DNA from 2 places in the Micromonospora sp. CNZ303 genome. Region 1 is predicted to be linked to the other one. Evidence: riboswitches for the same ligand, from Rfam matches in the RefSeq annotation. Region 1 holds a riboswitch; the other holds the start of a gene.
What was found. A riboswitch is a leader RNA that binds a small molecule or an ion and turns the genes downstream of it on or off. The one in region 1 is predicted to bind glycine.
Positions count from the first base shown of each region.

Region 1 (4,180 bases):
CCCACGGGATCGGCAGGATCCCCGCCGACCCGTACCGCGCCGCCGAGATCGCCGGCCGGCCGTCGACGTGCACGCCCAGCGGATCGCCCGGCAGGAACGGCGCCAGGTGCGCCCGCACCGCCACCGGACCCACCCCGGGACCGCCGCCGCCGTGCGGGATGCAGAACGTCTTGTGCAGGTTCAGGTGCGACACGTCCGCCCCGAACTTCCCCGGCTTGGCGAACCCGACCAGCGCGTTGAGGTTCGCCCCGTCGACGTACACCTGACCGCCGGCGTCGTGGACCTTCGCGCACAGCGACGCGATGCCCGTCTCGTACACCCCGTGCGTCGACGGATACGTCACCATGATCGCCGCGAGGGCGTCCCGATGCTTGTCGATCTTCGCGTCGAGGTCCACCAGGTCGATGTTGCCGCCGTCGTCGCAGCCCACCACGACGACCCGCATGCCCGCCATCACCGCGCTGGCGGCGTTGGTGCCGTGCGCCGACGACGGAATCAGACACACGTCCCGGTGCGCCTCACCCCGCTGGCGGTGGTACGCCCGGATCGCCAGCAGCCCCGCCAGCTCACCCTGCGAACCGGCGTTGGGCTGCACGCTGACCGCGTCGTAGCCGGTCACCTCCGCCAGCCACCCCTCCAACTGGGAGATCATCTCCCGGTAGCCGGTGGTCTGCGCGTCCGGCGCCAACGGGTGCACGTGCGCGAACTCCGGCCAGCTCACCGGCTCCATCTCGGTGGTGGCGTTGAGCTTCATCGTGCACGACCCGAGCGGGATCATCCCCCGGTCCAGGGCGTAGTCGAAGTCCGACAACCGCCGCAGGTAGCGCAGCATCGCCGTCTCCGAGTGGTGACTGCGGAACACCGCGTGGGTGAGGAAGTCCGACGTACGGGCCAGCGCCGCCGGCAACGCGCCGGTGACCGGCGCGTCCGCCACCGCCACCGGCCGCCCCGCCACGACGGCCCCGAACGCGTCGCACACCTTCCGCAGGTGCGCGGGGGTGGTCGTCTCGTCGCAGGACACCCCCACGTGCTCGGCGTCGACCAGCCGCAGGTTCACCCCCCGGGCCGCGGCGTCGGCGACCACCGCCTCGGCGCCGCCGGGCACCCGCACCAGGACGGTGTCGAAGAACGCCTCGTGCACCACCTCGACGCCGTCGACACCCCGCAGCGACGCCGCCAACCGCACCGCCATGTCATGGGTACGGCGGGCGATGCGCCGCAGCCCGTCCGGGCCGTGGTAGACGGCGTACATGCCGGCCATCACCGCCAGCAGCACCTGCGCGGTGCAGATGTTGCTGGTCGCCTTCTCCCGCCGGATGTGCTGCTCCCGGGTCTGCAACGCCAGCCGGTACGCCGGGTTGCCGTCCGCGTCACGCGACACCCCCACCAGCCGGCCCGGCAGCATCCGCTCCAGCCCCGCCCGCACCGCCAGGTAGCCGGCGTGCGGCCCACCGAAGCCCATCGGCACGCCGAAACGCTGGGTGGTGCCGGCGGCGATGTCGGCGCCGATCTCCCCCGGCGCGCGCAGCAGCGTCAGGGCCAGCAGGTCCGCCGCCACGGTCACCAACGCCCCGACCGCGTGCGCCGCCTCGACCAGCCCCGCCTGGTCACGCACCGCCCCCGACGCCCCCGGGTACTGCAGGTGCAGCCCGAAGAACTCCGCCGGCAACTCGTCGCGCCCGGTGTCGACGATCCGCACGTCGATGCCGAGGGGCTCGGCCCGGCTGGTGATCACCGCGATGGTCTGCGGCAGGGTGTCGGCGTCGACCACGTACACCGGGCTCCTGCTCTTCGACGCGCGGCGCGCGAGCGTCATCGCCTCCGCCGCGGCGGTGCCCTCGTCGAGCATCGACGCGTTCGCGGTGGCCAGCCCCGTCAGGTCCGTGACCATGGTCTGGAAGTTCAGCAGCGCCTCCAGCCGCCCCTGACTGATCTCCGGCTGGTACGGCGTGTAAGCCGTGTACCAGGCCGGGTCCTCCAGCACATTGCGGCGGATCACCGCCGGGGTGTGCGTGCCGTGGTAGCCCAACCCGATCATCGACACGGCCACCGTGTTGCGGGCCGCCAGGGCCCGCAGCTCCGCGAGAGCGTCGTGCTCGCTGGCCGGCTCCGGCAGCTCCAGGGTGCCGTGCCAGCGGATCACCTCGGGAATCGCCGCGTCCATCAGCTCTTCGACCGAGCCGTAGCCGACGGCCTCCAACATCCGGCGCTCGTCGTCCGGATCGGGGCCGATGTGGCGGGCGGCGAACTGCTCTGCGGTCATGGGCGGCACTCCCGGGGGGGCGAGGTCGACAGGTCGGCCTCCCCCTCTGTCGCGCCCGCGAGGCGCTCCACAGTGCCTGCCCACGAGGTCCTTTTGCCTGAGAGGTTCCGGGGAGGATTTGCCCCTTCGGCGCCGCCCGGGATGCTGCTGGGCGGTCTCTCCCACGTGGGTGCTGCCGGCATGGTCAACGCTACCAGCGCCGCACCGCCCACCGGAGGTCGTACCCCCGCCGGCGACGACCGTCGATGACCGGCCGGCCCCGCGCCCCGGCGGGCCGCTACCGGCCGACGCCCGCCAGCCCCGCTGCGTCGCCGGCCGTCCGGTCGGCCAGCGCCGGCAGCAGCCGCCCCAGCGGCGCGTCGACGGTCAACGCCGCATACCCGTCGCCCCGGGTCGGGCCCTGGTTGACGATCACCACCGGAATGCCCAGCTTCGCCGCGCGCACCACGAACCGGCGACCCGACATCACCGTCAACGACGAACCCAGCACCAGCAGCAGCCGCGCCCGCGCCACCAGCTCGAAACAACGCGACACCCGCGCCGCCGGCACCGTCTCCCCGAAGAACACCACGTCCGGCTTCAGCATGCCGCCCCGGCAGAACGTGCAGTCGACCGTACGGAACCGGGCCACCTCGTCGTCGGCGAGATCCACGTCACCGTCCGGGTTGACCGCCGCGGCCCGCGCGTCGAAGCCCGGGTTCGCCTCCCGCAGCCGCCGGTCCAACTCCTCCCGCGACGTCCGGTTACCGCAGCCCAGGCACACCACCTCGTCGAGGCGGCCGTGCAACTCCACCACCTGCGGGCTGCCCGCGGCGGTGTGCAGCCCGTCCACGTTCTGCGTGATGATCCCCTCAACCAGCCCGCCGGCCTGCAGCCGCGCCACCGCCCGGTGCCCCTCGTTCGGGGCCGCCCGCGCGATCACCCGCCACCCCAGATGGCTGCGCGCCCAGTAGCGCCGCCGCGCCTGCGCGTCGCGCGTGAACGCCTGGTACGTCATCGGGGTGTGCCGCCGCGCCACGCCGCTGGGCCCCCGGTAGTCCGGGATGCCCGACTCGGTGGACAGGCCCGCCCCGCTCAACACCACGACCCCACCGCCGGCCACCAGGCCGGCCAGCGCGTCGACCGTCTCCGTCACCCGTCCATGCTGCCTCAGGCAACCACCCGACGGCGAACACGGCCCGCACACCGATCCACCGGCACCGGCAGCGCCGTCCGGGCGCGCCGCACCCCGACGGCGGTTAGGTTGGCGGTATGCGCGTCGTCATCGCCGGAGGACACGGCAAGATCGCCCAGCTGACCCACCGCGAACTCGCCGGACGCGGCGACACCGCCGTCGGGCTGATCCGCAACCCCGACCACTCCGCCGCCCTGCGTGCCGCCGGCGCCCAGCCCGTCGTGGCCGACCTCGAACACGTCGGCGCCGACGAACTCGCCGCCCACCTCGCCGACGCCGACGCCGTCCTCTTCGCTGCCGGCGCCGGCCCCGGCAGCGGCGCCGCCCGCAAGGACACCGTCGACCGGGCCGGCGCCGTCCTGCTCGCCGACGCCGCGCAACGCGCCGACGTCCGCCGCTACCTGCTGCTGTCCTCGATGGGTGTGGAAGGCGAACCACCCGCCGGCACCGACGAGGTGTTCGCGGCGTACCTGCGCGCCAAGAAGGCCGCCGAGGACGACCTGACCGGCCGCGACCTCGACTGGACGATCCTGCGACCCGGCCGGCTCACCGACGACGCGCCCACCGGGCGGATCACCCTCGCCCGACACGCCCCCTCGGGCGCCGTGACCCGCACCGACGTCGCCCGCGTCCTCGTCGCCCTGCTCCACCACCCGCACAGCGCCGGCGCGATCCTGGAACTCGTCGGCGGCAACACCCCCATCGCCGACGCCGTCGCCGCCGTCGACCGGCACTGACCCGCC
Region 1 covers NZ_SLVT01000012.1:187,194-191,373, forward strand. Annotated here, with positions in the region: gene gcvP (aminomethyl-transferring glycine dehydrogenase) at 1-2,263, opposite strand, end outside; glycine riboswitch at 2,339-2,437, opposite strand; gene EV374_RS20350 (NAD-dependent protein deacetylase) at 2,541-3,398, opposite strand; gene EV374_RS20355 (NAD(P)H-binding protein) at 3,515-4,174, shown strand.

Region 2 (4,180 bases), on a different contig from region 1:
CGCAGGCGTCCAGCCAGGCATACCAGGTGGTGTCGTAGCGGCTGCCGATGGTGCTGGTCAGCAGCGTACGGGCGGCGTTCCAGTTGCCCGTGCGGTAGTGCCCGAGCAACGTGGTGACGTCACCCCGGTGCGACTGGAGCATGTACCGCACCGCCAGGTAACCCCACCGGTAGACGCGGGTGCTGTCGTGGCTGTACGTGGTGTCGAAGAGCGTACGCAGCGGGTGGGTCTTCTTCCCGGCCTCGGTGATCGCGGCGCCGTAGGTCAGCTGGCGGTACGAGTAGGACACGTACTCGGCGAAGCCCTCGATCCACCAGATGGTGGGGGTGGCGATGTTGTCGGTGAAGTCGCCGTACATGTTGAAGCGGCCGTCGAGGTAGTGGGTGTACTCGTGGTTGAGGTTCCAGATCTCGAAGGTGGGGCGCAGCCACTCCGCCTCGTACGCGATGAACCGCGGCTGGTTGCCGACGACGGCCGGGTCGCCTTCGAGGTACATGCCGCCGTTGTTCGTGTCGATGCCGAACATCGGCCCGCCGTACGTCTGGTATTCGGTGCTGGAGTCGAAGACCACCACTTCGAGCGTGGTGTTGCGGTCGTCGGCGACCGGGCCGCTGTCGGCCACCACCGAGTGGAAGTAGGCGTCCTGGTCGCGCATGCTGGTGCAGGACCGGTCCAGCTCGGCCGGGGCCATCTGCTGGGCGCGGATACGGATGCTGCTGCCGCAGGTGTAGGTGATCGGCAGGATCGCGGCGGCCAGCCGCGCCTGGAGGTCGCAGGTGTCGAAGTAGGCGCAGTTGGCCTTGTCGTAGTAGTCGGTCATCTCGGCGACGCCGACCCAGAGCGCGGCGGTGGAGCCGGTGATCGCGCTCAGGTTCAGCAGGCCCCGGGCCAGCGGTCGCACCTTCGACCGCAACGCGGTGTGCTGGAGGAACCGGCCCAGTTCCCGGCCGGCGTTGGAGACCAGGTAGCCCCGGTCGGTGCCGAGCAGGGCCCGTTTGCCGGTGGCGAAGGCGTGCAGCGTGTCCACCACGCTCGGGTCTGCGGTGACGGTGCTGACGAACTCGGGCACCTGGTGGCCCCGGAACAGCACGATGTAGACGTTGTTGACCGCGTTCAGCATCCACCACGACGAGTCGTACGAGCTGTCGTAACCGGTCAGCAGCCGCTTCACCACGTACAGGTAGCGGGCGTTCTCCTCGGCGCTGTCGATCAGGGTGACCGCCTCGGCCAGCACCTCGCCGTTGGCGTCGTTCACGTCGCCGGAGCGGCTGTTGGCGAAGAACGCGTCCAGGCCGGCGCGGATGGCGGTACGCAGCGTGGGGCCGTACGAGCCCACCGTGGACGGGTAGCTCCAGTGCACGTAGTAGCCGGCCCGCAGGTACAGCACGAGTTGGGCGGTGCCCGTGTTGTTGGTGCCGTCGTAGGAGCCGGCGTTGTCCCGCAGCCCGTACGCCACGCTGGCCATCTGCGCCTCGCGGAACGCCTGGTAGGCGTCGCTTCCGGAGAGGTTGAACAGGGTGTTCACGCAGTCGGTGGTGGACGCCTTGATCTGTTGCACCAGGGCGCTGCCGGTCCGGCTGGTGAAGTCACCGACCGCGCAGGGTGCGGCGGCCAGGCCGCGCATCGACGGGGAGGTGGACCGTTTGGCGTCGTCGGGCTGGTCGTAGTCGCGGCGCAGCTCTTCGCGGGACGAGGGGAGCGGGGCCCGCTCGCTCAGCGGCAGCGGTGACCGCCGGACGTGTCCGTCGACGGCGCCGGAGCCGACACCGGCGTCGGTCGGGGCGGCGCCGGTCGGCCTCGCCGGTGGCGCTGCGTTCGCCGCGGCGGAGGGGGCCAGCGGGCTCAGCCCCAGCGCCAGCACCAGCGCGAGCGGCATGGCGGCCCAGTGGCCTCGATTGCGTGTCTTCTTGGTTCTCACGGAGCGCCTCCTGGCGTTCGGTGCTCCGGCCTGGCGCCGGAGAGTGGGGGTGCGGGGTGGCCGTCCACCGGTCCGTGGCCGAGGGCGGCCTGGGAGGGGTTTCCGCAGGTGAGGTACGGCTTGGCGGACGGCCTACTCCTCTTCGGAGGGCGCTGCGGCCGTGGATCTCCTTCGATCGAGGCTGGACATTGTGCCGCAGGTGGCCAGTACAATGGCACACATCACACATCATGTAAAGGATTGTTCATCGTCTATATACGTGACGTCACGACCACGTTCCGTCATCGTTGACACCCGCTCGCCCGCCCGCCTAGGGTCTGCGAGCAACCCACAACTGCATAGACGCCGTTCGAATCCGCGCGGGAGAGACCCCGACCTTCCGTCGGGGCGCCGAAGGAGCAAACTCCCAAGAAACTCTCAGGCCCCGTTACCGCTCGGATAAGGCGAACTCTGGAAAGCAGACGATCCGTCGTCTCACCCACGGTGCAAACCGCCACCCGGCGGCGAAGCTCTCAGGTCCATGACAGAGCGGGAGGCAACCGACCGTACGACGCGACCGCGTCGGGACGAGGGAGTCCTCCATGCACCAGAGTCCGACGACCCTGCTCCACCCACCCCTGCACGCCGCGCACGCTGAACTCGGCGCCCGGTTCACCGGTTTCGCCGGCTGGTCGATGCCCCTGCGCCACGGCAGCGAAACCGCCGAGCACCGCGCGGTACGCGAACGCGCCGGCCTGTTCGACCTCAGCCACATGGGACAACTCGAGGTGTCCGGGCCACAGGCCCCGGCGGCACTGGACCACGCACTGGTCGGGCACCTGTCGGCGGTGCCGGTGGGCCGCGCCCGCTACACCATGCTCTGCGACGAGACCGGCGGCGTGCTCGACGACCTGGTCGCCTACCGGCTCGCCACCGACCGGTACCTGCTGGTGACCAACGCCGTCAACACCGGCACTGCGCTGGCCGAACTGCGCACCCGCTGCGCCGGACCCGGAGCGACCGTCACCGACCACACCGCCGAGCGGGCCATGGACGGCGCGTGCCACGGACCGGCCATCCGATGGTCGCGTTGACGGACGGCGGCACGGCGGAACCCGTCGGCGTGGTCACCAGCGGCGCGCTGTCACCGGTGCTGAACCGGCCCGTCGCGTTGGCCCGGGTCCACCCCGACGCCGTCGGGGCGCGGTCCCGACCGGGCGTCGTCATCCGGGGGGACACCGAGCCGGTGGAGATCACCCGACTGCCGTTCTACCGCCGTCCGCGCTGACCCGCGTCACCCGCTGCAAGGAGTAATGGACATGGATGTTCCCGCGCGTCTGCGCTACAGCATGAACCACGAGTGGATCGACGACGCGGCCGAGCCGGCGACGGTGGGCATCACCGCGTTCGCCGCCGCGGCGCTCGGCGACGTCATCTACGCCGAGTTGCCCGAACCCGGCACCCAGCTGGCGGCCGGTGAGGTCTGCGGCGAGGTGGAGTCCACCAAGTCGGTGGCCGAGCTGTACATGCCGGTGAGCGGCGAGATCGTCGCCACCAACGAGGCGGTCGTCGCCGACCCGGGCCTGATCGGCGCGGACCCGTACGTCGAGGGCTGGCTGTTCCGGGTCCGGCTGACCGACGTGCCGCCGCTGATGACGGCCGACGAGTACCGCGCCCACCTCGCCGAGACCGACAACGGAGGCGTGTCATGACCGTCCACGACCAGGGGCTGATCGACGCCGACCCGGAGATCGCCGAGGCGATCACCGCCGAGCTGCGCCGGCAGCGGCAGACCCTCGGCATGATCGCCTCGGAGAACTTCGCGCCCCGGGCGGTCCTCGAGGCACAGGGCTCGGTCCTCACCAACAAGTACGCGGAGGGCTACCCGGGCCGGCGGTACTACGGCGGCTGCGAGCACCTCGACACCATCGAGCGCCTGGCGATCGAGCGGGCGAGGCAACTTTTCGGCGCCGCGTACGCCAACGTGCAGCCGCACTCCGGCTCCCAGGCCAACGCCGCCGTGATGGCGGCCCTGCTCGACCCCGGGGACACCATCCTGGGTCTCGACCTCGCGCACGGCGGTCACCTGACCCACGGGATGCGGATCAACTACTCCGGCCGGCTGTACCGGGCGGTGGGCTATCAGGTGGACGCCGGGAGCTTCCTGGTCGACATGGACACCGTCGAGCGGCTGGCGCACGAGCACCGGCCGAAGATGATCGTGGCGGGCTGGTCGGCGTACCCGAGGGTGCTCGACTTCGCGCGGTTCCGCCGGATCGCCGA
Region 2 covers NZ_SLVT01000017.1:160,901-165,080, forward strand. Annotated here, with positions in the region: gene EV374_RS24440 (collagenase) at 1-1,918, opposite strand, end outside; glycine riboswitch at 2,269-2,361, shown strand; glycine riboswitch at 2,367-2,447, shown strand; gene EV374_RS24445 (aminomethyltransferase family protein) at 2,500-2,991, shown strand; gene EV374_RS33605 (glycine cleavage T C-terminal barrel domain-containing protein) at 2,979-3,185, shown strand; gene gcvH (glycine cleavage system protein GcvH) at 3,217-3,609, shown strand; gene glyA (serine hydroxymethyltransferase) at 3,606-4,180, shown strand, end outside.
Region 2: linked by a shared signal. The riboswitch ahead of EV374_RS24445 (aminomethyltransferase family protein) and the one ahead of gcvP (aminomethyl-transferring glycine dehydrogenase) in region 1 are both predicted to bind glycine.